Regions from separate parts of the Bacillus sp. iso_77 genome, predicted to be linked through region 1. Evidence: riboswitches for the same ligand, from Rfam matches in the RefSeq annotation. Region 1 holds a riboswitch; each other region holds the start of a gene.
What was found. Region 1 has a riboswitch for thiamine pyrophosphate ahead of thiT (energy-coupled thiamine transporter ThiT). Riboswitches for the same ligand answer to the same signal wherever they lie in the genome.
Positions count from the first base shown of each region.

Region 2: it holds a riboswitch for thiamine pyrophosphate, as region 1 does, so the genes downstream of both, tenA (thiaminase II) here and thiT (energy-coupled thiamine transporter ThiT) in region 1, are expected to answer to the same signal.
Region 3: it holds a riboswitch for thiamine pyrophosphate, as region 1 does, so the genes downstream of both, thiC (phosphomethylpyrimidine synthase ThiC) here and thiT (energy-coupled thiamine transporter ThiT) in region 1, are expected to answer to the same signal.
Region 4: it holds a riboswitch for thiamine pyrophosphate, as region 1 does, so the genes downstream of both, tenA (thiaminase II) here and thiT (energy-coupled thiamine transporter ThiT) in region 1, are expected to answer to the same signal.

Region 1 covers NZ_CM149683.1:2,748,410-2,756,136, reverse strand. Annotated here, with positions in the region: gene AC0VYC_RS14210 (flotillin family protein) at 1-242, shown strand, start outside; gene ftsW (putative lipid II flippase FtsW) at 274-1,407, opposite strand; gene rodA (rod shape-determining protein RodA) at 1,413-2,567, opposite strand; gene AC0VYC_RS14195 (DUF1232 domain-containing protein) at 2,582-3,241, opposite strand; gene AC0VYC_RS14190 (GNAT family N-acetyltransferase) at 3,391-3,945, shown strand; gene thiT (energy-coupled thiamine transporter ThiT) at 4,186-4,761, opposite strand; TPP riboswitch at 4,858-4,960, opposite strand; rRNA gene AC0VYC_RS14180 (16S ribosomal RNA) at 5,397-6,945, shown strand; rRNA gene AC0VYC_RS14175 (23S ribosomal RNA) at 7,128-7,727, shown strand, end outside.
Region 2 covers NZ_CM149683.1:3,553,050-3,560,776, reverse strand. Annotated here, with positions in the region: gene AC0VYC_RS18340 (immune inhibitor A domain-containing protein) at 1-783, shown strand, start outside; gene AC0VYC_RS18335 (ORF6C domain-containing protein) at 991-1,254, shown strand; gene AC0VYC_RS18330 (DUF1304 domain-containing protein) at 1,251-1,622, shown strand; gene AC0VYC_RS18325 (hypothetical protein) at 1,767-1,931, opposite strand; partial or broken gene AC0VYC_RS18320 (type 1 glutamine amidotransferase domain-containing protein) at 2,186-2,841, shown strand; gene AC0VYC_RS18315 (hypothetical protein) at 2,982-4,109, shown strand; TPP riboswitch at 4,166-4,269, shown strand; gene tenA (thiaminase II) at 4,357-5,043, shown strand; gene AC0VYC_RS18305 (ECF transporter S component) at 5,040-5,639, shown strand; gene AC0VYC_RS18300 (ABC transporter ATP-binding protein) at 5,614-7,212, shown strand; gene AC0VYC_RS18295 (energy-coupling factor transporter transmembrane component T family protein) at 7,202-7,727, shown strand, end outside.
Region 3 covers NZ_CM149683.1:2,427,314-2,435,040, reverse strand. Annotated here, with positions in the region: gene nadB (L-aspartate oxidase) at 1-563, shown strand, start outside; gene nadC (carboxylating nicotinate-nucleotide diphosphorylase) at 545-1,408, shown strand; gene nadA (quinolinate synthase NadA) at 1,395-2,504, shown strand; gene safA (SafA/ExsA family spore coat assembly protein) at 2,636-3,838, shown strand; gene AC0VYC_RS12505 (YhcN/YlaJ family sporulation lipoprotein) at 3,972-4,592, shown strand; gene AC0VYC_RS12500 (LysE family transporter) at 4,639-5,271, opposite strand; TPP riboswitch at 5,510-5,619, shown strand; gene thiC (phosphomethylpyrimidine synthase ThiC) at 5,746-7,506, shown strand; gene AC0VYC_RS12490 (hypothetical protein) at 7,538-7,687, opposite strand.
Region 4 covers NZ_CM149683.1:1,148,768-1,156,494, reverse strand. Annotated here, with positions in the region: gene AC0VYC_RS05785 (thiazole biosynthesis adenylyltransferase ThiF) at 1-1,013, opposite strand, end outside; gene AC0VYC_RS05780 (thiazole synthase) at 1,010-1,777, opposite strand; gene thiS (sulfur carrier protein ThiS) at 1,782-1,985, opposite strand; gene thiO (glycine oxidase ThiO) at 1,982-3,094, opposite strand; gene tenI (thiazole tautomerase TenI) at 3,078-3,695, opposite strand; gene tenA (thiaminase II) at 3,670-4,380, opposite strand; TPP riboswitch at 4,459-4,568, opposite strand; gene AC0VYC_RS05755 (monovalent cation:proton antiporter family protein) at 4,622-6,469, opposite strand; gene prpE (bis(5'-nucleosyl)-tetraphosphatase PrpE) at 6,630-7,373, shown strand; gene AC0VYC_RS05745 (RluA family pseudouridine synthase) at 7,414-7,727, opposite strand, start outside.

The DNA.
Region 1 (7,727 bases):
TTACAGTTGTTGATACAGGTGGTAACGGGGAAGGCAGCGGCGCCAACAAAGTGACCGGCTATGCGACAAACCTTATGTCCAGTCTTCAAGAAAGCCTGAAAGCTTCCTCTGGAATTGATGTCAAAGAAATTATTGAGAATTTCTCTGGCAAAGGCAATGTGAAACAAAGCATCCAAGAACTGACGAATGAAATCAAACAGCCAAGAAAAAAAGAAATCGCTGATCGTCAAATAGAAGAATAAAAATCAAAAGACACCTTCTGATAGAGGGTGTCTATTTTACTTGGGGCACATGCCGGTGTCTTTTGATAGATGAAGAGAGATTCACAAGAATGCCTGCAGATATCATCATGAACAACAATGAAGATCCGCCGTAGCTAATAAAGGGAAGAGGAATCCCTGTAATGGGGAGAAGCCCAAAGACAGCTCCTAGATTAAAGGCTGCTTGAATCATAATTTGAAAAGTAAGCCCGATCGTTAATAGCTTTCCAAATGGATCTTGTAAACCTTGAACGATTCGAACGGCGCGATACATGATGAGTAGGTAGGCACCCATCACAAACAACAGCCCCATGATTCCCAGCTCTTCACTAATGATGGCCATAATAAAATCTGTATGGGCTTCAGGAAGAAATCCTAGTTTTTGTATGCTTCCGCCTAAACCATTCCCGGTCAGTCCTCCTGAATCCATGGCGAGATAGGAATGGATCAGCTGATAACCATCTCCATCTTCATACATGAAAGGATCACGAAAAGAAGTGATCCGTTTCAAACGATAAGGAGCGGTCACAGCAAAAAAAGTGATCCCTGCCGCAGCTGTCGAACCTAGTAGAATGAGGTGGCGTGTTTTAAGTCCAGCACATAATAAGACGATACCGCAGCTCAATAAAATAGAAACTGCTGTACCTAAATCTGGCTGTTTTAAAATCAATAAAAAAGCTAGACTTAAAAGAAGAAGTGGAGGTAGTACTCCTTTTTTAAAGGATGTAATGTACGCTTGTTTCCTTGCATATACATAGGCAAAATAGATGATCATCACTAATTTCACAGCCTCAGACGGCTGGATGATCAGAGAGCCTAATTGAATCCATCGTTGTGAATTGTTTTTGACAACGCCGATTCCTGGAAGCAGGACAAGGATAAGACATAACAGTGACAGCATCACAAACCACCGAATCCATTTACGGTAAACTTGATATGGAACCAGGGCCGCAGCGATGAAAAAGAAGAATCCAATCAAAAGCCATTGCCACTGTTTCATGAAGAAGTAGCTGCCCTTTCCATATTTTATTTCGCCTAAAGGATAACTCGCACTGTACACCATTAGTAATCCAAAGAAACAAAGACAAACAATCGTCCCAGCAAGAATGTGGTCGATTTTTTTTAGGTGAGAAAGAATCAATGACATCACCTTCAATCCCAGTTACGTCCAAACATGTAGGATGAGGACCTCAAATTGACACTAAACACAAGGCCAATGGCAATCATATTGGTTAAAAGCGCACTGCCTCCATAGCTGATAAAAGGAAGGGCAAGACCAGTCACAGGCATTAGCCCTACTGTCATCCCAACGTTTTGGAAGACTTGAAAAACGATCAGCCCAACCACTCCAGCACATATATAAAGCCCATAAAGGGTATTCGCATGCATTGCCACATGAATCATTCGATAGACCATCATAAGATATAAACAGATCAATAGGGAGGCGCCGATAAAACCAAACTCCTCGCCAATGACTGCAAATATAAAATCTGTATGGGCTTCAGGGATATTTCCCCCTTGTACTTGATTTCCTTTTGTATACCCGCTTCCTGATAATTGCCCTGACCCAATGCCAAGCATTGCTTGTTTCAGTTGATACCCATATGTCGAATCAAATTCATCTGGGGAGAGCCACCCATAAATGCGATCAAGCTGATGAGGTTTAATCACTTTTGTAAAGTGCTCAAAATGTTCATTGTGCAAGTAGGTCAAAAATGCAAGAAGCGCGAGAAAAGAAGCGATCAATGCAGCGATCATCTTACTTGAAATGCCTGACACAAGCATCAGTGTAAAAGCGATAGACAAGATCACAAGTGCCGTCCCCAAATCTGGCTGAATTAAAATCAGGAAAAAAGGAACAGCGGTCCAGCATATGATGTTCATTGTAGGAATCATGCTTTCTTTAAACGAAAAGCGCTGATGTTTGTATCGATTTAAAATAGCCGCTAACAGAAGAATGACAAAAATTTTCATAAATTCTGATGGTTGCACTTTCATGGGTCCCAAGCTGATCCACCTTTGAGAGCCATTTTGATTCGTGCCAAAAAAATGAACGAGAATGATGAGAAAGAGACCACCTGCAAATAATCGAAAAGATAACCGCTCAAGCAGTTCATAATCAAAGTAAGCAACTGCCGCCATAAGGCCAAAGCCGACGATATACCAGAAAACTTGTCTTTTGACGAAATAAAACATATCTTGCGTTTCATACTGTCCCGATCCGCTATACACAGCCAGCAGGCTGATCACAAAGAAGCAAATGACAGTGAATAATAATGCGAAGTCAATGCTGTTCTGTTTTTTCATGTCTCTGTCACCTGCTATGACCTATTTGTCAGCTGGTTTAATACGACCTGCACCGCTGCAGCGTCATCAATATAGCCGATCGGAAAAATATAATCTGGTATTAAATCAACGGGCATAATGAAGTAAAGTAATGCGCCTCCCATCAACATCAATTCTCGAGAAGTCCCCCGTCCGCTCATGAACGAGCAGTACATGCTTTTCAATTGATCAAGAAATGGCCCAACACCGCTTATCGTATCTATCTTTTTTTCAAAATATGCCGAGATCGTTTCTTTTCCCTCGTCTGATTGACTATAGGTCTCATATTCATTTAGCTTCTGTTTCAGTTCATTCTCGCTGAATTTCCCGTCATAGACATCATGATCTTTCAGCGTTCGCTCAATCTCTTCTACGGCTTGAATGAACGTATTACCGTGAACTCTTTCGTTTTTAATTGAAAATCCAGCCGTGGCCAATAGATGATCTAAAGAAATGTGTAGAGCATCTGATAGCCGCTGTAAATGGTTCAAAGTCGGTTTTCTTTTTCCGTTCATGATTCTAGACAGTGTGGCTTTATCAATTTCTGTTTGTGTACTGAGTTCTCTTAATGAAAGAGAACGTATTTGCAGTTGTTCTTTTAAAAACTGCCGAAGCTCAGTTGTTTTAAATTCCATCTCTTTCTTCACCCTTTTCATAAAGTTCAACTCTTCAATAGAAGAAGTCGTACCCAATATATAGGGGTGTTGACAGAATGTCAACGAATATCCATTAGAGATTGATTTTTATAAAATAGCAACTTATCATATGAAACATAGAGTAAGAAATGGCTAAAAGGGGTGTGCAGATGAAGGTTAGACATGCAGTACATAATGATATTCCTAAAATTGCCGAAATTCATGTGAAGAGCTGGCAAACGACTTATCACGGCATTATTTCACAAGAGTATTTAGATGCTTTGAATGTAGAGGAGCGGGAAGAGAGCTGGAGAAGCAGGTCGCTTGAAGGCACGTTTGTCGCAGAGGATGCTGACGGAGTATTTGGTTTTGCTTCCTTCGGAAAACAGCGTGATGAGAGATATTCAATATATGATGGCGAGCTTTATGCCATCTATTTGTTGCAGAGAAAACAGAAATCAGGAGCGGGTATGGCTTTGATTGCAAAAGGTGTGGATTATTTAATAGAGAAAGGCTATCAGAATATGCTGCTCTGGGTATTTGAGCAAAATTCAGCGAAGCAATTTTATCAAAAACTTCAACCTAGTTTTGCCGTCACCAGCCAGTTTGAGCTGGCTGGTGAGAACCATGAAGAAATAGGGTATGGATGGGAGCTGTCTGTACTAAGTGCTCAGATTCAACAGATTATATCGTCAGCTTCCAGTAATAATGAGAGAAAAAAGTAAAAAGGGTGGCGAGTAAAATATAAGATATAAAAGGAGAAGCCTCTACTTTTCCTTTCACACCTGCTATTTTTAATGCCTCATAGAAACTGGCCAAAAAGTAGGCGAGACTGAGGATGTAACAGCACAGCATAATGGAGTAAGGATTCATTGTCGTACCTCCAGCATGAAATCTTCTACTATTAATAGATTCAATAGAGCAGCAAATTATGCATAAAAAAATAACCCGCTGAAACAGCTGGGTTATTTTTGTCGAGGAAAAACCAAACGAGACGCACTAGGGATGAGTAAACAAAGAACAATACTACAAATGATAAATGAAGGAATCATATATGTGCTGTTATAAACTAATGAATACACCCATCCTGGTGTTCCTTTTGGTGCATAATGAGAAAAGAAAACTACACCTGAAATAAAGAACGTCAGCAGTCTGAAGAAACTGGCGACAAATACAGCTAGGATAATATAGAAGAATTGTTTCTTTCGCTTTTTATCCTGAATGGCTTTTTTAATTGATCCTGAGAATAGCCCGCTTAAACAAATCACAACAGATGCGACAAAGTAATCGAGAAACCCTTGTACAGGTGTAGCAATAATAGGATTGTTCATCAGCTGCAGTCCTGCGATTAACACACCGATGATAAATCCAGCAGACACGCCCCATCTAATGGACATGAGAATGACAGGAATCATGATCAGTGCAATTGACCCGCCGTTTGGCATTCTTAAAAAGAGACCTGATAAATAATCTAAAACAAGTGCAAGAGAAGTCATAATGGCGATCTCCATCAGTCGTACTAATTGATTTGATTGCTGCATAAAAAAATCCCCTTTTCACGAATTGTGCAAGGAGAGACCATGTCAGGATGAGTATGTGATTCATAGAAAAACATATCGGCTTGCATACATACATGTATGCAAGTGATTCCACATTCCTACTTCAGTATTAACTGACAGGTTCAAAGGGTCAGAACAACGAATTGTTCACTCTCAGCACGAGGCTCCCCCTGCGGTTATTAAATTTCAATCTATTATAAATATACTAAAGACCTACAGGATCAACAATAGTGAATTACTGAGAGAAGCCCTTTTTGTACGAATATATAGAAAGAGATCAGGAAAAATAAATTATTTAGAAAAAATACTTGTTTCTTCTTTTAAAAGGTGTTATATTTGTATTCGCCGCTGAAACAGCGCGGTTGAGAAATAACATTCGAGAAAAAAGTTGTTGACTTCATTTTGATAGAATGTTATATTAATAAAGTCGCTTCTGAGCGATAACGAAGATGATCTTTGAAAACTAAACAAGACAAAACGTACCTGTTAATTCGAGTTTTTATAAAAAAATCCTATGATACATCATAGGTAGTCAGTCAGACTGACGAGGCAGGAAATGATCACATGCTAAGTTCGCTACATCGTGTAGCAACGCATGTGTGATATGCATCCTGCATACCTCGGAGAGTTTGATCCTGGCTCAGGACGAACGCTGGCGGCGTGCCTAATACATGCAAGTCGAGCGGACAGAAGGGAGCTTGCTCCCGGATGTTAGCGGCGGACGGGTGAGTAACACGTGGGTAACCTGCCTGTAAGACTGGGATAACTCCGGGAAACCGGAGCTAATACCGGATAGTTCCTTGAACCGCATGGTTCAAGGATGAAAGACGGTTTCGGCTGTCACTTACAGATGGACCCGCGGCGCATTAGCTAGTTGGTGAGGTAACGGCTCACCAAGGCGACGATGCGTAGCCGACCTGAGAGGGTGATCGGCCACACTGGGACTGAGACACGGCCCAGACTCCTACGGGAGGCAGCAGTAGGGAATCTTCCGCAATGGACGAAAGTCTGACGGAGCAACGCCGCGTGAGTGATGAAGGTTTTCGGATCGTAAAGCTCTGTTGTTAGGGAAGAACAAGTGCAAGAGTAACTGCTTGTACCTTGACGGTACCTAACCAGAAAGCCACGGCTAACTACGTGCCAGCAGCCGCGGTAATACGTAGGTGGCAAGCGTTGTCCGGAATTATTGGGCGTAAAGGGCTCGCAGGCGGTTTCTTAAGTCTGATGTGAAAGCCCCCGGCTCAACCGGGGAGGGTCATTGGAAACTGGGAAACTTGAGTGCAGAAGAGGAGAGTGGAATTCCACGTGTAGCGGTGAAATGCGTAGAGATGTGGAGGAACACCAGTGGCGAAGGCGACTCTCTGGTCTGTAACTGACGCTGAGGAGCGAAAGCGTGGGGAGCGAACAGGATTAGATACCCTGGTAGTCCACGCCGTAAACGATGAGTGCTAAGTGTTAGGGGGTTTCCGCCCCTTAGTGCTGCAGCTAACGCATTAAGCACTCCGCCTGGGGAGTACGGTCGCAAGACTGAAACTCAAAGGAATTGACGGGGGCCCGCACAAGCGGTGGAGCATGTGGTTTAATTCGAAGCAACGCGAAGAACCTTACCAGGTCTTGACATCCTCTGACAACCCTAGAGATAGGGCTTTCCCTTCGGGGACAGAGTGACAGGTGGTGCATGGTTGTCGTCAGCTCGTGTCGTGAGATGTTGGGTTAAGTCCCGCAACGAGCGCAACCCTTGATCTTAGTTGCCAGCATTCAGTTGGGCACTCTAAGGTGACTGCCGGTGACAAACCGGAGGAAGGTGGGGATGACGTCAAATCATCATGCCCCTTATGACCTGGGCTACACACGTGCTACAATGGACAGAACAAAGGGCTGCGAGACCGCAAGGTTTAGCCAATCCCACAAATCTGTTCTCAGTTCGGATCGCAGTCTGCAACTCGACTGCGTGAAGCTGGAATCGCTAGTAATCGCGGATCAGCATGCCGCGGTGAATACGTTCCCGGGCCTTGTACACACCGCCCGTCACACCACGAGAGTTTGCAACACCCGAAGTCGGTGAGGTAACCTTTATGGAGCCAGCCGCCGAAGGTGGGGCAGATGATTGGGGTGAAGTCGTAACAAGGTAGCCGTATCGGAAGGTGCGGCTGGATCACCTCCTTTCTAAGGATATATGGAGCAGCGCACGTTTTTCGTCTTGTTTAGTTTTGAAGGATCATTCCTTCAAACATGTCTCTAGCGAGACAGGATTGTTCTTTGAAAACTAGATAACAATAAGTAATACATTCACATTGAATGCAATGCAAAGTTCATCACACATAGTGATTCTTTCTAAAGTAAGAAATGGTTAAGTTAGAAAGGGCGCACGGTGGATGCCTTGGCACTAGGAGCCGATGAAGGACGGGACGAACACCGATATGCTTCGGGGAGCTGTAAGCAAGCTTTGATCCGGAGATTTCCGAATGGGGAAACCCACTGCTCGTAATGGAGTAGTATCCATACTTGAATACATAGAGTATGAGAAGGCATACCCGGGGAACTGAAACATCTAAGTACCCGGAGGAAGAGAAAGCAAATGCGATTCCCTGAGTAGCGGCGAGCGAAACGGGAACAGCCCAAACCAAGAGGCTTGCCTCTTGGGGTTGTAGGACACTCTATACGGAGTTACAAAGGAACGATATAAGCGAAGAGGTCTGGAAAGGCCCGCCAAAGAAGGTAACAGCCCTGTAACTGAAATGTTGTTCTCTCCAGAGTGGATCCTGAGTACGGCGGAACACGTGAAATTCCGTCGGAATCCGGGAGGACCATCTCCCAAGGCTAAATACTCCCTAGTGACCGATAGTGAACCAGTACCGTGAGGGAAAGGTGAAAAGCACCCCGGAAGGGGAGTGAAATAGATCCTGAAACCGTGTGCCTACAAGTAGTCAGAGCCCGTTAACGGGTGA
Region 2 (7,727 bases), 800 kb from region 1:
ATTGCTGGTAATATTACGAATGATCGAAATGAGGCAGGAGCGAATGAAGGCAATGGCATCGATGGAAAATCGGATGGCTGGGTAGATGCATCCTTTGACCTTTCTGCTTATGCAGGGAAGAAGATCGATCTGCAATTCCGCTATACAACCGATGCAGGATATTCACTGCCAGGTTTATTTGTAGATGATCTAAAGATTACAGCAGATGGAGCAAAAGTGTGGTCAGATGATGCCGAGGGAACGTCCACGTTCACTTTTAACGGATTCTCTCAATCTAATGGAAAACAATATGCCGCTCAGTATTATTTACTAGAATGGCGCTCTTATGCTGATGTCGATAAAGGCTTAAAGCATATCAAACGAGGAGCAAGTCTGATGAGCTATAATAACGGTTTGGTCGTGTGGTACGTCGATCAATCGTACAGTGATAACTGGGTTGGAAAACATCCAGGGAACGGCTTCCTTGGAGTCGTAGATGCAGATCAACAAGTGTTGAAATGGAGTGACGGCTCTATTGCAGCGACAGGTTTCCAAGTACATGATGCTGCATTCTCTTTGAATCCAAGCACGAAGCTGAATATTGATTATACAGCGACAACAGGCTTAACCTTAGAGGATCGCTATATCCGCCCAACGCGTACATTTAGTGATAAAAAGAACTATGTGAATCCAAATAACCCGGATGCAGGACGTGATGTGCCAACATACGGCCTATCCTTTAAAGTCGTCGGACAAAGTAAGGACCGTTCTGTTGGAAAGGTATTAATTTCTAAAAGCAACTAAACAAAAAGCCGGATTCTATCCATGAATCCGGCTTTTTGATACGTTAAGACATGGATTTTTAGCGTATGACTCGTCTTTGATCGAATGTTTGTTCTTTTTTATTTTGATATCCGAATGAAACCATTATATAATAGAGATTGGAAGGTTTTTCTTTCATTCAATGTTCTTTTTAGTTGTTAAAAAACCAAGAAAGGATGAGCGTTACCAATGAGTTGTGTCACTGCCAAGCAATTAAAGGTGATTCGAGGGACGATGCAGACTTTTTGCAGCCATTTAGAGTATGATGGCCACGGTAAGCTTCATATTAATACCATCATGGCTTTTATTAAAAAGGAATTTGGTGTAAGAAAAATGAAAGACATTCCACAAAGTCGTTTTCATGAGGCGTTAGAGCTAATCCAAGACTTTGATTTATACACGGACAAAATACAAATACGAGACCGTCTATCAGAAAGGAATTCACTAAATTGAATATTTTAGCAATGATTTTAGTAGGAATTGTCGCTTTAGAGCACATTGTCATCATGTTACTAGAAATGTTTTTTATGGAATCAAAAATGGCGAGAAGATCTTTCAATCTGCCTGAACACTTACAAAAGGATCCAAATGTGAAAGTGATGTTTGCTAATCAAGGGCTATACAATGGCTTTCTAGCTGCTGGACTCATTTGGGGGCTCATTCTTGGTTCGAATACCGTAGGATATATGATTCAGCTATTTTTCGTTCTTTGTGTGTTCATCGCAGCAGTATTTGGCGGTGTGACGTCTAATAAATCGATTATCATCAAACAAGGGTTACCAGCTTTTCTTGCATTAATTGCACTTATCCTGGCTATATAATCCTATCAGCGTGATAGAAAACCTTTGCAGTTTAGGAAGGACGAGCATCGGAGCGAATTTGACATTGGTGAGCACCGAAGCGCAGGACTGACACTGAATGCGAGGGGTTTGTCTACACGGTAAAGCCGCCCTAGAGGGCGGCTTTTATCTTTTACGCATTCCCATCAAACGAATAATGGACGTAAGACAAAGGGCAACAGCGACAGCCAATATGATTTTTCCATACATGACGCCCGTAAGATTCATTAAAAAGACAGCCAATATGATACAGAGCGTGATGATAATCATCACAATCGAATAGGTTTTCATCTCTTTTTCCACTCCTTTTAAATTCCCTCTAGCGCAAGAGGCCTGTCAATTGTTTCTCATATTATATCATTTCATCACAATTTTACATGAAATTCCCTGTCAATAGAATGTGACAGAATGATTAGATTTGAAGTGAGGCTATATTTTTTAAAAAATCGGGTATAACATAAAGAGTTGTATCCAAGTCTGATTGCTTGATATTTAATTGTGCAAAATATAAAATAGCCACATGATAAATAGAAAGGATGATAAAGTTGAGCAAGAACGTTTTATTAGTATCAACAAGCAGCTCAGAAATGAACGGACACCCAACAGGCTTATGGCTAGAAGAATTAGCCGAGCCATTTCATATTTTTAAAGAAAATGGACTCAACGTGCAAATTGTTTCAATAAAAGGTGGAACAGTACCGATCGATAAAAATTCAATTCCTGAAGGAGTTCCAGCACAATATCAAGATGTGTATGAATTACTTCAAGACACAAAGGCACTGACCGATGTAAACCCAGCTGAGTATGATGGCATTTTCTTTGCTGGAGGACATGGCCCAATGATCGACTTTGCGTCCAATCAATTGGTTGCCGATGCGATTTAGCGATTTCAGACAAAAATGGAGCCGTTGGGGCAGTTTGCCATGGCGTTTCTGCCTTTGTTGATGTGAAGGATCGTGATGGAAAATCATTTATCGACGGCAAGAAAATAACAGGATTCACAAATGAGGAAGAGGATGCTGTTCAATTGACATCTAAAGTTCCATTTTTATTGGAAACAAAACTTCGCGAGCAAGGGGCAGCATTTGAAAAAGGCGATGCATTTGCGCCATTCGCCGTTGTAGACGGACAAATCATTACTGGACAAAATCCAGGATCAAGTGCAGAAACAGCACGTTTATTTGTCAAAACCATTGCATAAATCATCAAAAAACCAGTCGTGACGCATACGGCTGGTTTTTTGTTATAAAAATTTCCTAAAAAAGCCCAAAACAAGTATTAGAAAAATGGTAAAATAATCACAGGGTAAAAAACCCAAATTAGGGAAAAGGGGATGTTCCTGTGAGAGCATTTTATGTCAAAATCACCGCCGCCTTACTGTCTATTTTATTGGTCACAACAGGTTTATTTTCACCAGCAATCAAAGCAGAAGATGCACCAAAATCAAGTGAAAAAGTATCGCCACTGACTGAAAAAGCCATTCAGCAAGTGCAAGAGTCGTTTGAAAAGCAGGATAAAGGGACTGCGGTTCAACAGAAGGAAGTAAAAAAATCATTTAAAGTAGATAAGAAAAAGGGAATAAGTATTAAACGAAAAGCGGCTACAGATGGAAAGATGCGCACGTCTGCCGTTCGCTCTATTGATGGACTAGCCATTAATCAATCGGCAGTTTTAAACGAGGAAGATCCAGTTGATTTATGGTTCTTAAGTACATCGTCCTCTCAGGCGCTCATCAGCCGGATTACCTCTCCAAATGCTGATTATTTCGTTCAATTATTTGTTATTGATTATGAAGAAGGACAAGCTTATCCAACGGATCTGATTCAACCGGCAGGCAGTCTGCTTGCGTTAAGCAATTTACCAGCGGGTGATTATGCGTTTGGTATTACTAGCGGTGGAGACTTTGGAGACTCATATACATTACAGGTGAATGCAAAAAACCCACCAAATTTCACAGGTGCTGAATCCCTGTCATCAACATTGCAATACTTTGTTGCTTCGTATGCCAATGGGGATGTTTTCGCAAATGGTACAAAAGTATATAACAAACAATCTAAGACCGCTGATTATAAATGGGAGCGTGTATTTTATTTCTCATATGATGGAAAATATCAACAGAGAACGCATTCTGTTGACAGTGTAAAAGTGAAGAGTATTTCGGCACCAGTATCGTACTCTGCTCCATATGCGAGTTCCTCTGAGGCCATTCTTGTCTACTTAGATGTGGAGACATTATTTATGTATCATGAATCATCGTTTGCTAGTGGGCAGTACTACCATAGCAGCTTTGTTGATACTCTCGGAAAGACAACGCCAAGGCGTTTAGACATTGATGACCTGACAAATTACGGCGATCATATTTTGGCTGTTGATTTAAAGACAGGAAAGCCAATTGATTTCTTCAGTGTCCTTAATTTCTACTATGCGGCAGGGATCGAGAAGCTGCCAACGATCAATACATTGAATTAAGATCGGCGGTTGACATCAAATCGCCACATGTGTAGAGTAAAGATAATTAAATGACAAAAGTCCACTAGGGGAGTCATGTATGACTGAGACAAGAGGAAATCTTGGACCCTTTGAACCTGATCTAGTTTGTACTAGCGGAGGGAAGTGGAGCTGGACCTTGTCTTATTCATGATTGAATCGATAAGAAGGCCGCTCCATTTGGGGTGGCTTTTTCATTTATTCAACTGAAAAAGAGGAGGCTTTTTTTATGACATTTTCAACCCAATTAAGGCAAGAAGCAGAACCATTATTTGAAGCGATTTATCAGCATCCGTTTGTGAGAGGACTCGCAGCAGGAGAACTCGAAAAGGAACAGATCATTCATTATGTCAAACAGGATGCGGAATATTTAAATGCCTTTATTAAAATTTATGCGGCAGCCATCAGCAGATGTACAGACAGAGAGGACATTACTTTTTTCCATCAACAAATGGCTTTTGTCCTTGATAGTGAGACACATCCTCATCAAAACCTTTGCCGAGTGGCAGGTGTCGCTTATGATGAACTGCAAGGTGCGTCTTTGGCGCCAAGTGCTCATCACTATATTCATCACATGCTGCAAGTCGCAAAGGAAGGGACGCTAGGAGAAATCATTGCGGTTTTGCTCCCTTGCCCTTGGACCTATTGGGAAATAGGCAAACGAATGCTTAAAGATGTTGAGCCCGACCCTGCCCATCCATTCTATGAGTGGATCACGTTTTATGGCGGGTTAACGGACTCTGTTACAGTGGAGCTTTGCAAACGGCTTGATCAGTGGGCGGAAGGAGCAAGTGAGAAGGAAAAGGAGAAAATGAAACAGCACTTCATCTTAAGCTGTCAGCTTGAGTATAAATTCTGGGACATGGCCTTTACTGTCGAAGAGTGGCCTGTCCAAATGGAGGTGCATTCTTCATGACATGGAAGATGAAAGAAGTCGTTCTTGCTGTCATTTTATCAGTGGCATGCGGAGTCATCTATTTAGGGTGGTCGACTCTTTATTTACCGATTACAGCCCTTGTCGGTCCAGCAGGAGGCAACATCATGTTCGGAATTTGGGTCATTGCCAGTCCAATCGTTGCTTACATTATCCAAAAGCCAGGAGCTGCCCTCATCGCAGAAACAGCTGCCGCTGCCGTGGAATTACTGACAGGCAGCCACTTCGGTCTTTCTGCGCTTTTGATTGGTGTATGCCAAGGACTTGGAGCAGAAATCGCCTTCGCTCTTTTTGGCTATAAGCGATATCGCATGTGGACACTCATGTTGTCTGGTGCCTTTGCAGCAGTAGGGGCAATGGCATATAGCCTCATTGCCAATGGATTCGGCTATTACACGCCTCAAGTGTTACTCATGACACTTGTCACTCAAGTCATTAGCGGCATGTTACTCGGTGGTTGCTTGGCAAAGGTTGTGGTGGATGCTTTATCTAAAACGGGTGTGCTGAATCAATATGCCATCATGAAAGAAAAACGAAGTAAGGGTGACCAGCATGGATTCATTTCTCGCGTGCAGTAATCTCGCTGTCCGTTTTTATGAACAGCCGAATCCCGTTCTTCATCAAGTATCTCTTTCTATTCAAAAGGGGGAAAAGGTGCTGATATTAGGACCAAGTGGAAGCGGGAAATCTACGCTGATTTCTGTGCTTGCTGGCATTATTCCAGAGCATATGGAAGCTGAAGTACAGGGAGAAGTGATGCGGCAAAGGCATACTGGTGTCATGTTTCAAGACCCAGATTCGCAGTTTTGTATGCACCGAGTCAATGAAGAAATTGCGTTTAGCTTAGAGAATCGATCTGTCCCTCGAGAACAAATGGATGACATGATTCAGCATCTCATGAAAAAGGTACAGCTGGATGTCGACCCAAATACAGATATTCATACCTTATCTGGCGGAATGAAGCAGCGGTTGGCGCTTGCTTGTTTACTAGCATTAGAGCCAGATGTCCTGTTCTTTGATGAACCGACAGCACAGCTTGATCCAGCAGGAAGAATGGAGATATTTCAATTACTTCAGCAGCTTTCGGCTGAACAGAATCAGACGATGATTTTTGTGGAGCATGTGTTAGACGGTGTCATCGAGTGGATGGATCGGGTGATCTTATTAGATCATCAAGGCCGTATCATAGCAGATGGAACGCCAAAAGACGTGATGAACACATTTGAGGGAGAAATGAAAGAAGCCGGCATTTGGCGTCCGAAAATATTTCCCGAGAAATGGTCCAATGTCTTACAAGATCCGTTTCATTCACTGAGTCAAACACTCTTGCAAACCTTTGAGGCGAGAAAAGAACGTCATGAGAAATTGTCATCAACAGATCGAGAGGTCATTATTCGCACAGATCATCTACAATTAAGCTACGGGAAAAAAAGCATTATAGATGACCTGCACCTTAATATAAAAGCAGGAGATTGGGTTGCGATCATCGGTGAAAATGGCAGCGGAAAAAGTACGTTTCTTAAACATGTCATCCGTTTAGAACCAATAAAGAAAGGTCACATTTACTTAAAAGGAAAACATCTGAAAAAGTGGTCTGACCGAACATTATATGAAAAAGCAGGCTTTGTATTTCAAAATCCAGAACTTCAATTTATACAGGACACAGTGTTTGATGAAATCGCATTTGGTGGGAGACAGCGAAATTGGCCAGAGCCTGTTGTGCAAGAAAAAACGAATCAGCTATTGGTAGAGTTCGGCCTAGAGAAGCATAGAGACGCGCATCCTTTCACCTTAAGCTTAGGACAAAAAAGAAGATTAAGTGTTGCCACGATGCTTCTTTTTGATCAGGATGTACTCATTTTAGATGAGCCGACCTTCGGGCAGGATGAGAAAACGGCGAGGGAGTTAATCCGGCGTTTAAAAGAACGTCAACGACAAGGCACCACTATTATCATGGTCACACATGATATGGAACTCGTTGATGAGTGCGCTGATCAGGTGCTTGTTTTTCATCAAGGGGAGCATGTTTATGATGGTACGCCTTTTGATTTATTTTCTCATCAGGAACTTGTCACTTCCTGTGAGCTGAGAGTGCCGTTACATTACCGCTATATGGTTGAAAGAAAGGAAGTGATGACGATTGCAAAGTAATCACTCCTTTCTATCCACTGTAAATCCAGTCATGAAATTACTCGCCCATCTCCTTGCGATGTGCTGTCTGATGGCGATTTCTGATCCTAAAACGACGTTCATCATCTGGCTGTTTGCACTTGGAATTGGACTTGTCCTAGGCGGCTGGAATTTGAAATACCTCATCACCAGACTTGTACCTTATCTGCTCTTTTTCATTCTCGTGTTTTGGATGATCGCGGCCTTTGGCAAGGGAGATCATACAGTTTGGAAATGGGCATGGTTTCATATCACAGAGGAGAGTTTAAGAAATGGGCTGACCATTTCTTTTAGAATGCTTGGCTTTGTGACATTTGGTCTCCTTTTTACATCAACAACTGATTTGACGGCCTTTATGATGAGCTTAATCCATCAATGCCGAATGTCACCCAAATGGGCATATGGAATGCTGGCAGGCTTCCGGTTTATCCCGTTGTTTCAAAGTGAATTGAAGCAAATGAAGGCTGCACATAAAATTAGAGGCTACAAGCAAAAAA
Region 3 (7,727 bases), 320 kb from region 1:
AGGTGAATGAACATGGAGAAACAACAGTTCCATCACTTTTTGCCATTGGTGAAGCAGCTTGTACAGGTTTACACGGCGCCAATCGACTGGCAAGTAATTCGCTCTTAGAAGGTCTCGTTTTAGGAAACAACGCAGCACGGTATATTGAGCGGTTGCAAACCTGGCAAGATAAAAACCTTGCTCCTTCCATTCAAGAAGTATGGTCTGTCCCAACGGTGTCACTGGCTCAGCTCAGAAAATGGATGACGGCATATGCCGCAATTGTGAGAGATGAGAAAGGCTTACAGACTTTGCTCGATCATTTAGAACAAGTCTCTTTTCAGCAAATCAATGTGAAGAATATCACAAATGAACAGATCGAAATAACTAATCAATGGGCTTTAGCCATATGCCTTGTCAAATCTGCATTACTCCGAACAGAAAGCAGGGGCGGTCATTATCGCACAGATTATCCTAATCGGCATGATGCTTCGTGGCGAACAAAACAGATTGTACATGAACAGGGCTATATTTATATCGTAAAAAATGAAAGGATTGGTGCCAAATGGAACGTTTACAGTTAAAGCAAATGCTCACTCATTTTTTAAAAGAAGATATTGGGTTTGGAGATGTATCCGCTGATGCCATCTTTGGAGACAAGAAAGGAACAGCTTACATCATGGCGAAACAATCAGGCGTATTGGCCGGGACGCAAGTCATTGATATGGGATACAAACTGCTGAATGAACAAGTTCAAACTGAGCTGTTCTTCCAAGAAGGTGATTGGATTCATGAAGGGGCTGTACTGGCACAAATAACTGGCCCCGTCAACGACTTGCTGAAAGGGGAGCGGGTGGTGTTGAATATCCTGCAAAGAATGACAGGGATTGCTACACTAACGCATGAAGCAGTAGAGCGATTAGCTGATCCATCTATTACGATTTGTGATACGAGAAAGACGACACCCGGTTTGCGCATGCTGGAGAAGTACGCAGTAAAAGTCGGAGGCGGAAAGAATCATCGTTTCGGCTTATCCGATGGGGTGATGATTAAAGATAATCATATTGCGGCTTGTGGTTCTATCAGGGAAGCTGTGGAGAAAGCAAGAGCATACGCCGGTCATATGGTGAAAATTGAAGTGGAAATTGAATCAGAAGCACAGCTGATGGAAGCCATTGATGCCAAAGCAGATGTCATCATGTTTGACAACTGCTCTCCAGACGAAGTGAAGCGCTTTAAACAAATGACCCCTGAAACCATATTGACAGAGGCATCAGGCGGTATCACGTTGGAGAATGTGGCTAACTACCGGGGGACAGGTGTAGACCTTATTTCACTTGGATTCCTCACACATTCTGCTCCATCATTCGATTTTAGTATGAATATGGAATTCAGCCATAAAGGGGGAACGACTCATGTCAATGCTTGATGTGTTAGCAGCGCAGCATACAGCCATGATGCCAGATGAATATAAACGGCGCTCTTATGATGAAATGAAAGAGAGAGTATTAGAGATTAAACGCGCCTTTGGATCAAAGCTTTTTATACCGGGTCATCATTATCAAAAAGATGAAGTCATCCAATTTGCTGATGTGACAGGTGATTCATTGCAGCTTGCACAAATTGCTGCTGACAATCACGAAGCAGAATACATTGTATTTTGCGGGGTTCATTTTATGGCAGAAACGGCCGATATGCTATCAAAAAAGAATCAGCACGTCTTTTTGCCAGATATGAGAGCTGGCTGTTCAATGGCAGATATGGCGAATATGAAACAAACAGACAGGGCGTGGGATAAGCTCACTGAGCTGTTTGGAGATACGATCCTTCCGCTGACTTATGTAAACTCAACGGCTGATATTAAAGCATTTGTCGGCAAACATGGCGGATCGACTGTCACATCTTCAAACGCTAAAAAAGTATTGGAGTGGGCGCTGACCCAAAAAGAGCGGATTCTTTTTCTTCCTGATCAGCATTTAGGGCGTAACACGGCCTATGATTTAGGGATTCCGCTAGAGGAAATGGCTGTCTGGGATCAAATAGAAGAAAAGCTCATCACCGACCAACCGCTTCATCGAATCAAAATGATTTTATGGAAAGGTCATTGCTCTGTTCATGAGAAATTTACCATTGAGAATATTGAACAAACGAGAAAACGAGACCGTGACATACAGATTCTTGTTCATCCAGAGTGTACACATGAAGTTGTAAAGGCTTCTGATCTAGCTGGTTCAACGAAATTTATTATTGATACGATCAAGCAGGCACCAGCAGGAAGCAAGTGGGCCATTGGAACAGAAATGAATTTAGTGAAACGCATCATTGACCAGCACCCTGACAAACAAATCGAATCCCTTAATCCAGATATGTGTCCATGTTTGACAATGAACCGTATTGATCTGCCTCATCTACTATGGTCACTTGAAAGCATTGAAAAAGGGGAGCCGGTCGGTTTGATTCAAGTGAATGAAGAGACGACAAAAGAGGCATTGCTCGCTTTAAATAAGATGCTCACCATTAAATAATGAAGTGTCCCCTCCTATCAGAAAACAAGTTTTTATCATATCGGCTTGTAAATAGGCATAAATTTATGTTGAAACATATTGTACTTCTGACATAACCGCTACGTTCACGTTTTGCATAGGAGGGGAAAACGTTGAAAATTCATATTGTGCAAAAAGGAGACTCCCTTTGGAAAATTTCAAAGAAGTACGGAGTCGACTTTCAAGAATTGAAAAAATTAAATTCGCAGCTCAGTAATCCAGATTTGATCATGCCAGGAATGAAAATCAAAATTCCATCTAGTGGTGTTCCTGTAAAAACCGATCATCACAAAGCAAAAGAAATGCCAAAAGCAAAAGAACACCCGTATGTAAAAGAAAAGCCAAAGGATGTCGTGCAAGTTCAAGATACGAAGCCGAAGGAAAAGCCGAATGAACCGGTACCTTATGTGCCACCAGTACCAAAGATTGAACAGCCAGTTTTTCCACAAGTTGATGTAAACTATTATCAGACGAATCTCTACCAGCCATTCACGCCTCCTCCCAAAAAAGAACATCATGAGAAAAAAGATCACGTTCATGAAAAGAAAGATCATGTTCATGAGAAAAAGGATCATAAAGATCACAAGGACCATTTTCATCATGAAAATAAGGATCATTTCAAAGATGAAGTGGCGAAGGGATATGATCCATTCATTCATATCCCACATCAAAAAGAGGAGGGAAAAGATATGGAACATAGTAATTACCCAAACCTTCCTAATTTCCCGCAAATGCCGAATGTTGGAGGGGCAGCAGTAGGGGGCATGGCTGAAAATAAAGAGCATCACCACCATCATCAAGAGTCATATGATCCTTATTATGGTTATGGTCATTACATGCCAGCAATGTATCCATATCCGCAGCAAATGGTACCCGCTTCTCCTATTTTACCGGGATCAGGCCTTTGTTATCCGGTACAGCCGTATTATCACCATCACATGATGCCGTATCCTTACCCGGCGGCTCAGCCTTATTATCCTGCGTATCAAGCACCGGCTTATTACGGTGAACATCATGAGCATCATGCAAACGATGGGCATCACTGGCACCACCATATGCATCCAAATGCAGGCGCAAATGCAAATGCAAATGCAAATGCCAATCAAGGCTTTTATCCAAACGCTCCAAATGAAGCATATGGCAAGGAAGACTGCGGATGCGATGATGGCATGAAGCATCATCAACCATGGCCTGGACATTATCCAACCCCTGTTCCATATGGTCAAATGGGTGCTTATCCAGCACAGCCTTATATGCAGCAGCCTTATCAAAACCCATCTGTCTTTGCAAGACCAGAAGAAGACGAAGAAGATTAATGACACAAGGGACGATCTCAATCGTTCCTTTTTTTGTTTATAACTGACAGCTTGTTTTTGTCCTCAACTGTACATGCTAAAACAGAGCCTGTTTTGCGCTCATGAGATTCAATTTGTACAGGGGGTTTTTCGTTTGAGACAAAAATGGCAAAAAACAATCGCCTTAGTGCTTCTACCTATTGGATTAACGGCATGTGGTACAAATAACAATGCGGGTGTAGATACACGTCATAATCAATCAGGTCAGCCAGTTGGATACCACTCCAATCAACAGGCAACAGACAACAACCAAGATCATCAAGGACCGGTTTCTGAGCTTATGGAGGGAATGAACGGAAGAAATACAACGAATGTTGATTATCGTTCACGCCCTACACAGGATCAAGTGAGAATGCCACTTACTGGTGGAGATGGACGCTACAGTCATGGAGATATGAACTATCATAACCAAATGTCGTTCTCTGGCTACGATAAACAAGAGAACATCCAGCGTTCAAGAAAAATCGCTAACCGAGTGAACAAAATGAACCATGTGACAGACTCACAAGTTATGGTGACGGATGAAAATGTGTATATTGCTCTTAAAACAGATGGGCGCTTGACATCAGAGGGTGTATCACAAGTAGAAGAAGCAGCGACTCGTTATGCAGATGGTAGAGCTGTCCAAGTCATTAAAGACGAAGGCGCATTTACACGCTTCAGAGATATGAGAAAAACGCAATTTGAAACAGGTCAGACAGGCATGACCCGATAAGCTGGAATAAAAAAGGCTAAAGTTCATGACGAACTTTAGCCTTTCTTTAAAAATAAACTTTGATCCCGATATAAAATTCATAAAAGAAATAACAGCCAAATCCAAGTAATAAAATACCGGCAATAATGGATGTCCACTTAATCATTGTTCGGTTCATCACTTTTCTTGTTAGGGAAACAATCGTGAGAAGACCGATGTCATGAAGAAGAATCCCTGCCAAAATACCCGTAGCAGCCAATATAAATTCAGATGAATTTGTATTTTTATAAGCATCTGCCAGTACAGCACCAAACACAGATACCCAGAACACAAGGTTTCCAGGGGATACTGCGACGAGCAGCCCATTTCGGTATGTTTTAGCGAATGATTTATTCACTTTTTCTCCTGCTAAATGGATGTCTTGATCCGCATTTTTAATCGAATCGTAGGCAAGAATCATTAAAAAGATGGCACCGATCAGCCAGAGCGGAATTTGGATAAAGGGCAAAGATAAAAATTGAGCAAATCCAGCATATAAAGCCAAGATGAGCAATATATCGATGGTCATACCACCAGCGCCTACAGTTAATCCATGAAAGAATCCGTTTTTTAATCCCTGCTTTGTCATTTCAACCGTGATCGCTCCAACAGGTAGAGCAATTGAGAATCCAACGACGATAAATGTAAGAAATGTTTGCAATCGACTAGAACTTCCTTTGAATCATGTTTGTATAAAAATTCTCCGTTTAGATTAATTATACATAATAGGAGAAAAGGATCAATGATTATTTCTGATTTAATCGAAATGAGAGAGATAGATCGTGTATATAAAGATGTATATCGTGAAGATCATGTATTCATTGTAGGGGAAAGGAACTATTTTCCTGAAACTTCTTTTTTTCATTTCTCAGCTATGCTACACTGTTGTGGAAATCAATATAAGTGACTAGGGGTGCCCGGAAATGCGGGCTGAGAGAGAAGACAAGCTTCTTAACCCTTTGGACCTGATCTGGCTCGTACCAGCGTGGGGAAGTTGAAGATGATACATGTGCCATATGAATGGCATACATGTTTTTTTCTGACGACGAAACCAGGTTCTTTACATAGAATCTGGTTTTTTGCTGGTGCTGATTCCATCCTGACCGGTCACACGAAAAGAAGGAGAGAACAGCAAATGAATGAAAAGACAAATGTTCCATCATCGCAATCTTTATTATCAAATTTTGAAGGCAGTCGAAAGGTATATGAACAAGGTTCAAGACCTGACATTTTGGTGCCAAAAAGAGAAATCGTGCTCACAAATACAGTGACACAAGCAGGTGATATCCAAAATGAACCGATTCGTGTGTACGATACAAGTGGACCGTATACAGATGAGGAGGCTCATATTGATGTCACAAAGGGATTAAAGCGCCTGAGATCAAAATGGATTAAAGAAAGAGAAGATACTGAAAGCTATGAAGGGCGTCAAGTAAAGCCAGAAGATAATGGATATCGCTTGAATGGGAAAGAATCCTTTCAAGCTGCCCATACAGATTTTCATCATGTGCCGCTCCGCGGGAAACAAGGTGCTTGTGTGACGCAAATGCATTATGCAAAAAAGGGGATCATTACGCCTGAAATGGAGTTTATCGCTTTGAGAGAACAGCTAAGTCCTGAGTTTGTTAGAGAGGAAGTGGCTAGTGGAAGAGCGGTCATTCCAGCGAATATCAACCATCCTGAAAGTGAGCCGATGATCATCGGGAAGAATTTTCACGTGAAAATTAATGCGAATATTGGCAATTCAGCTGTGACGTCGTCCATTGAAGAAGAGGTGGAGAAGATGACATGGGCAATTAGATGGGGGGCAGATACGATGATGGACCTGTCTACAGGAAAGGATATTCATACAACGAGAGAATGGATTATCCGCAATTGCCCAGTCCCAGTAGGAACTGTCCCGATTTATCAGGCACTTGAAAAAGTGAATGGAATCGCAGAAAATTTGACGTGGGAAGTATACCGAGACACATTAATTGAACAGGCAGAGCAAGGGGTTGACTACTTCACCATTCATGCGGGCGTCCTGTTAAGGTATATTCCGCTCACAGTCGATCGGGTCACAGGAATTGTTTCAAGAGGCGGAGCCATTATGGCAAGATGGTGTCTCGCTCATCATCAAGAGAACTTTCTGTATACCCATTTTGAAGAAATTTGTGAAATCATGAAAACGTATGACATTGCCTTTTCGCTTGGGGACGGGCTCAGACCGGGATCCATTGCGGACGCAAATGACGAAGCGCAGTTTGCAGAGCTGGAAACGTTAGGGGAATTGACAGAGATCGCTTGGAAACATGATGTACAGGTCATGATTGAAGGACCTGGTCATGTTCCAATGGATAAAATCAAAGAGAATGTCGATAAGCAGATGGAGATATGCAAAGAGGCACCTTTTTATACGTTAGGTCCTCTAACAACAGATATTGCACCGGGATATGATCATATTACATCCGCGATCGGTGCGGCGATGATTGGCTGGTACGGAACCGCCATGCTGTGCTATGTGACACCAAAAGAGCATTTAGGTCTGCCGAACAAAGAAGATGTAAGAGAAGGCGTCATCGCCTATAAAATTGCCGCACATGCAGCTGATGTAGCAAAAGGACATCCTGCTGCTCAAAAGCGTGATGATGCCTTATCGAAAGCGAGATTTGAATTCAAATGGCGGGATCAATTTCACCTGTCACTTGACCCAGAACGAGCGCTGGCATTCCATGATGAAACATTGCCTGCTGAAGGTGCTAAAACCGCTCATTTCTGTTCCATGTGTGGACCAAAGTTTTGCAGTATGAAAATTTCCCATGACATCCGCAACCAATCAGAAGAAGTGAAAAGAGAGATGGAGAAGAAGGCAAAAGAGTTTATCAATCAAGGCAGCCAAATCTATCAATCCTAAAAAAAACCTCGCACTCCTCTAGTGCGGGGTTTTATAAAACGGCTGAAATGGCTTTTCTTACGAGGTGCAAAAATGCTCTTACTGCAATCGCCATCGTTTCAACACTTGGGATGAGGGCATCTGTTAAATGAAACAGGACTGTTTGTCTCTCTGGAGATGTTCGTTTTTTCTTTTGTTTCATAAAGGTAGCCTCCTTTTCATTCAATATACTTCTTTTGAAG
Region 4 (7,727 bases), 1.6 Mb from region 1:
TAGCCAATCCATTGATGATAAATCGTTCTCGCTTTCGCAATATCATTTGTCCCATGTACAAGCGCTCTGCCATCTTTGAATAAAACGAGCTTGTACTCATCCTTCTGACACGAAAGCAAATAAGGATTTTCCAGCACATCCATTCCTGCTTTCTTTAGCTGACGTGCTACTTCATGCAGCGCCGGGGGTGCCCCTAGTGCACTGCGAATTTGTACGGTATTTCGTCCACATAATACATCTGCTTTTGCTCTTTGATCATAAGAGAGAAATGGATATGTCTTAAGACCGCAGCTTGGACATTGTTTCTTTTTTAAAGGCGTAACGGATCGAATATCAGATCGCTCGTTTGTCCATAAATCAAACGATCTTAATACCGGCGTGATTTGGTGTCCTGTTAAAAGCTTCAGTGCATCCGCCACTTGATAGGCCGCAACCTGCTGCACAACTGGACTAATAATTCCTGCTGTATCACATGTCATGCCTTGTGCAGGTAAATGCTCAAGCAGGCAGTGTAAACATGGTGTTTCACCAGGAATCACTGTGAATTGAATACCATAGCTTGCTACACAGGCTCCGTAAAGGAACGGAATTTGATGTTTGACGGCCGCATCGTTCGCAATCATTCTCACCTCAAAATTATCCGCTGCATCCACGATGATGGATGCCCCGCTGACGTACTCATCAATATTTTGAGCGGTCACGTCAAGGACGATTCCTCTCACGTGAACATCACTGTTCACCTTCTTGAGTCTTTTCTCAGCAGCCACAGCCTTTGGCAGCCGATCAAGAACATCTTGTTCTGTGTATAGCTGCTGACGCTGCAGATTGCTCCATTCAATATAATCTCTATCCAAAATGGTGACAGATCCTACGCCGGCACGGACGAGCATTTCAGCACTCGCTGTTCCAAGTGCCCCAGCCCCAATAATGACGGCCTTTGAGGCATGTAGCCGTTTTTGTCCTTCCTCTCCAATAGGCCTAAAAAGCTCTTGGCGTGAATAACGTGTGCTCAAAATGCTGGCATTCCTTCCTGCGGACTGCTGGCTGTTCCATAGTTTTTGAATGGAATACGGCCTGCCTCGAACCCGAGTCTTCCAGATTCAATCGCCAGCTTCATCGCTTTAGCCATTTTCACAGGGTCCTTTGCGCCAGACACGGCTGTATTCAGTAATACAGCATCAGCGCCCAATTCCATCGCATAAGCAGCATCCTTCGGAGAACCTACACCCGCATCAATAATAACTGGCACCTTTGCCTGTTCGATAATAAACGATAGATTCAGAGGGTTTAAAAGCCCTTGACCTGAACCGATTGGAGAAGCACCTGGCATAATGGCATGGACACCAAGTTCTTCTAATTTCCTTGCCAACACCACATCATCTGACGTATATGGCAGCACGATAAAACCTTCTTCTAATAACATTTCAGATGCTTTTAACGTTTCGACTGGATCTGGCAGAAGAGACCTTGAACAGCCAATGACTTCTACTTTGATCATGTCACACAGTCCAGAAGCTTTCGCTAAACGGGCAATCCGCACCGCTTCTTCCGCTGTACTTGCCCCGGCAGTATTTGGCAGCAATGTATAGGCTGATAAATCGAGCTGCTCTAAAAAATTGGGCTGTGATGGTTCAAATATGTTCATTCTTCGCACAGCAAAGGTCAAAATTTCAGCTTCTGATACGTTCACAGCTTCTTTTTGAATTTCAAATGATGGGTACTTCCCTGTACCAAGTAATAATCTAGATGTGAATGTTTTTCCGCCAATATGCAGCATGTTGTCATCCTCCTCCTACAAAGTGAACGATTTCAATCGTGTCATTTGGTTGAATTTTTACCTGTTGAAAGGCTTCTTTATCTATAATTTCTTGATTTTTTTCAACGATCACCACTCGGTTTTCAAGTTGATAGGCTGATAGCAGATCAAAAATCGTGCCATTTTCCTTATCGAAATCAACCATTCTTCCATTCAATTGAACTTTCATACGAACAATGCCTCCTTTCGCCCAATACGAAACACATGAAGCCATTCCTTATTCACAGACTCGCCTACTATCAAGCCGCGAATGATTTCCCCCGTAATCGGCGCAAGTAAAATGCCATTTCGGTAATGTCCCGTTGCAAAAAGAATACGCTCGTCTTCCGGATGTTTTCCGATATAGGGGTGCCGGTCGCTTGTCGCTGGCCGTAGACCTGCCCAGCATTGATCAATCGGCATCTCTCGAATAGAAGGCATGAGCTGAGATGCTTTTTGAATAACTGCTTCAATACCGCCAAGTGTCGGAACGGCCTGCCAGTCATTAGGTTTCATCGTTGCACCAATCACTAGCTTACCGCTATCCCTTTGAACGATATAACAATGATCATGATAGATGGTGTGTGCAAGCGCTGGACCGTTATTCCAAACAGACACGCATTCTCCTTTTACTGGATAGAGAGAATGTGATAACCCCAGTTCTTCCAAAAAACGGCCTGACCATACACCACTTGCTACAGTCAGATGATCACATGTGAAGATGCCTTTAGCTGTACTGACTGTCAAAGTTTCTTTTCCCCTCTTCACATCGATAACGGGGGTAAACTCCTTCACATCCGCTCCGTGCCGAACAGCCGCCTGCCAAAAAGCCCTGCATACCGCATATGGCTCGACATGTACATCATCTGCTATCAAGCCTGCTCCTACGATGTCATCTGCTATTTGAGGCATACGTTCTTTTACGCTGCTTGCTTCAAGCCATTCAAATGTGGGCAAATGCTGCATCCGGCAAAGAGCTCGCTTTTCTTGTTCTGTAAAAGCCACCTTCATAATCCCGCCCACTGATGTCCGAATATCAATGCCCGATTCATGCTGAAGGTCGACCGTTAATTTTTCATATAAAGCCTGACTTTGTCTGCCTACTTGAAAGAAAGTATCTTCATCACCTTCTCCTTCAGCATGTGCACCCAGCATGCCAGCAGCCGCACTCGTCGTTTGCTTCCCGATCTCATTTGCCTCAAATAAGACAATCTGCTTTCCTACTTTTGCAAGGTGATAAGCGATCGACATCCCTATGATTCCACCACCAATGATTGCAACATCATAATGCTTGTTCATAAGGATTCTCCTTTCGCTTTTTAGAAAATGTTTGCGCCATTTTGCGCGGCTGAGGATGAGCAAAAATTCCCGACATGACGGCTATTCCCTTTAAATCAACATGCATCAATTCTGGCAGTCGTTCTGGTGTGATTCCACCAATGACAACGACTGGAATGGACAGCGTAGAAGTCATGTTTTCCACAATCTTTATGCCTCTCGCCTGTAGTCCGGGTTTGCATGCGGTATCATACACATGCCCAAACATGACATACTCTGCCCCGTTCTTCTCTGCTGCTTTGGCTTCTTCTATCGAATGAACCGATACCCCCGCATGGAGATGAGGAAATTTTTGTCTTAATTCCTTTGGCGAAAAGCTGTGTCCTGGAAGATGAACCCGGTGAATATTGGTCAGCAGCGCAACGTCAACTCGGTCATTTATAATCAGCTTTTCTTTCGGAACACCTTCTGCTAGTAGTTGTTTCACGAGGTGAACCAGCTCACCTGCTGCCTTCGATCGTTCACGAATATGAATAAAGTCTACTTCAGACGCAATGTCTTTTATTTGCTTGATGAGCTCCCTGACAGGAAGCGTATCATTTGTCACTGCATGGAGTTCCATTTGCACCAACCCCATCTAAGCATGCTGTTTGCCACATTTCTTTTTCATACGCCATCTCCCAGAAATGGTATTCGTAATAGCTCGAAATCACGAAATTTTCTTTCATATTAGCCCGCACATGTTCTGGCGCTTTTTCTGCAAGTTCATCAAAACGGTTCACCTGTTCAAAAACAAGCTCTTTAAACCAATCCCCGCCATATGTCAAAATCCATTCTTGATAAATCGGATGGTCAGGCGTTGTTTGTTTCAGTTTTTCTCCTACCTCATAATAAAGCCAGTAGCACGGCAATAATGCGGCTAAAATTTCTTCAAAACGACCGCTTTTCACAGATCGGTACATATGCGAGGTATATGCATAAGCAGTTGGAGAAGGTTTAAAGTTTGCCAGCGCTTCATCAGAGATCTGGAGCAGTTCTGTGAACTTTCTATGCAGTGATAGCTCTGCTTCATACGTACCCTGCGCATGATATGCCATTCTGCCTGTCGTATGTAAGTCCTCACTAATAGCGGCTCCATACGATTGTACTTTTGCAAAATGAGTTAAATAGTACGAATCCTGCATCACATAATAAGTGAAACGATCGAGTGAAAGTGTGCCATCACCAATCCCTTTCACAAAAGGGTGTGTAAAGCTCCCATTCCACCATCTAGCTGCTGCTTCTTTACATTCGTTCGAAAATGTCATGTTCCTCTCCTCCTGTTTTTCCATATAAAAAAACCACTTTCCGCGTGGAAAGTGGTTTGGAATTTGTAAAAAGCATAGTCAAACACCGCACCACTTCCCTACGCAGGTATGAACCTGTTCAGGTAATGAGGGTCTAAAAGTCTACACTTTTATCTCAGCCCTTTTAAAGGACTCCCCTAGTGGATCAAACATATATTGTTGTACCTCTATCTTAATCAGGATTTGTTCATCGGTCAAGGGTTCATCGCAACTCTAATTGGGCTCTAAGTCCTGCCACATACTCCCGGGAGCCAGACACAAGCACGCGGTCACCGCTTCTAAGCGTCGTATCCCCATGCGGTACTAAGCTGTCAATTCCTCTAAAAATACGGACAAACACCAAATCGCCGGTAAAAGGAAATTCCCTCAGCATGACATTATGATACCGATGATTGTTCATTTGAATTTGATACAAAGAAGAATCCTCATTTGTTAACAAGCGAATCGCATCAGGTGCTTCAATCAATGCCCTCAGCACCGTTTTAGATGATAAGAAGTTAGAAAAGGTATCGATCCCTGCTTCCTTTAAAGTCAGCTCGGCTTCCGCTTTGTTAACACTTGCAATGACTTGTTTAGACCCTTCTTCTTTTGCAAATAAAGCAATTTCCTTATTTTTCGTTTCACTGCCTGTAGCTACAACGAGCACATCCTCTTGCCCGATGCCAGCCTGCCTGAGCGTATCATCGTCATATTGTTCAATCGCTTCAACTTCAAAGATGGAGTCAGCAAGCAAGGCTTCTTTATTTTCCTGAAAGACGTGTAAAATACGAATGTCATATTCATCCTGATGCAAATCAAGCGTCACAGGTAACGTCAGCTGATTCGCTCCAATAAACGTCACACGCTTTTTATGATTGGTTTCACGTTCTTGTTTAAATAACGCCTTAAACCAAACAGGCGTTAAAACACTCGTGAGCACAGCGACTAGAATAAGGGCTCCTGACATTTTATGATCAATGACACCAAGCCGCTCACCAATCGTTGCAGCAGCAATAACTAGGGATAACGTCGAGGTTAATAAAAAACCAGAACCGATAACTTTTTTCATGTCATACCATTTTTTTAAATAAAGAATCGGAACGAGTTTACTAAGCAATAATGCGATAAACAGTAGCGGAATCATGATCATGATGGTTGGATCTTTAAAGAGTGACCATATATTCAGGTCCACACCAACCATCACAAAAAAGATCGGAATTAAAAATCCATAGCCAAACGAGTCCAGCTGCTGTACGAGCTCTTTATTAGGCGAAAGAAGAGACACAAGCACACCTGCTAAAAAAGCCCCAAGAATATTTTCAGCACCGAGTGATTCAGATAAGGCAACTAAGACTATAATGAGAGTAAAGATGGCTCTTGTCCCAATTTGCACCGTTCCTTTTGACATTGACTGAAAAATGGACTTTGTCTTAAATACCCGGCCAAATAAATAAAGAAGAATACCTGCCGCAAATAATAATAAGAGCAACCACATGTTCCCTGTTCCATCGCCATAAATGGAGGAAAACACAGCAAGTAAAATCATTGTCACCAAATCAGCAATGACGGCTACAAGCAAAATGATTTGACCAATATTCGTCTGCATCAACTTTTCCTCTTTTAAGGTAGGAACCACGACACCCAATGAGATGGTGGAAATAATAAGCGTCATTAAAAAGGCATTTTGAATAAATCCTGCAAGGACAAACGCATAAGACAGGATAAAGGACATACAAAATACGCCAACAAAAATAATGGTCGCTGTTTTAAATGTATTCGGTTCTTTTAATCCATTTGGTAGTTCTCGCGCTTTCTTCTTTGATTCAAAAGAAGAAAAATCTATTTCAAGTCCACTTAAAAACATAAGAAAAATAAAACCTAGCATGGATAACGTATCTAGCCATGCGTCGTGTTCAACAACTAGTTGAAGACCGCTTTTTCCAATGATGAGCCCCATGATGATTTCAGCGACAACGACCGGGATGGTCAGCTTAAACCGGTGCAATAAAATGGGGGTGAAAAAGGCTACAATAATAACGACAACGAGTGATGAAACAGATGTATGCTCCATTGGCTAAAGCCTCCTAACATTCATGTTTAATTTTTAAGTTTTACGTTAAAGCATTGATTCTAACAATTGCCCAAAATAAATGAAAGCCATTTGTTATATTTTCTAAAATTCAAACTTCTTTATATCCGATCAATGGATGAAAAAATCAGGAGGAACCTTTATGAAATTCGATATCATCGGCGATATCCACGGCTGCTACGAAGAGCTGCTTACCCTCATACACAAACTAGGATACGAACTCAAACATGGACTACCTGTCCACCCTGATAAGAGAACACTGGCCCTTGTTGGTGATTTAACAGACCGCGGCCCTCGATCAGTTGCCGTCATGCAATTTGTCATACACGCCTATTCTAAGGGCGCAATCCGCTATGTGCCTGGTAACCATTGTTTTAAGCTGTATCGTTATTTGAAAGGAAATCCCGTAAAATTACTGCATGGCATTGAAACAACGGTGAACGAAATCAAAAACCTGCCCCATGATGAACAAACCATTTTATCACGTGAATTTAAACATTTATTTGAAAAGGCACCGCTTTATGATGTACTGATTCCGAATGAACTGATCATTGCACACGCAGCGATGAAGGAAAAGGATATTGGCAAAAAACCGAACAAACAGATGAGGTCTTATCTATTATTTGGAGCAGTCACCGGAGAAACATGGCCAGACGGTCGACCTGTCAGGAAGGACTGGGCGAAGGAATATCACGGAAAACCATGGATTGTGTACGGGCATACACCCGTAAAAGAACCAAGATTCATCGGTAGAACGGTTAACATTGATACAGGCTGCGTCTTTGGCCACAAGCTCTCTGCCCTTAGATATCCAGAGCTTGAGACCGTATCTGTTCCTTCATCTATGCCATATGACGATTCAAGATTTCAGCATTTCACGCAATAAAAAACCCAGTCCACCATGACAGGTGACCGGGTTTACTTGTTTACTGAAGCAATAATGTCATATCATCCGGTAAAGGAGCCGAAAAGGTCATGGACTCCCCTGTTATCGGATGCGGAAAAACAAGGGTTTCACTATGAAGTGCCTGCCTGCCTATTCTCTCGCTTGTTCCACCATATAGCGTATCTCCAACAAGCGGATGACCAAGGAATTGCATGTGAACACGAATTTGATGAGTTCTTCCCGTTTCAAGGGTAAGGGACACATCAGACATATCTAAATGAGTATGTACCGCCCGCACCGTATAATGTGTTACGGCTTCCTGACCAGATTCATCCACCATTCGTTCAATAATGC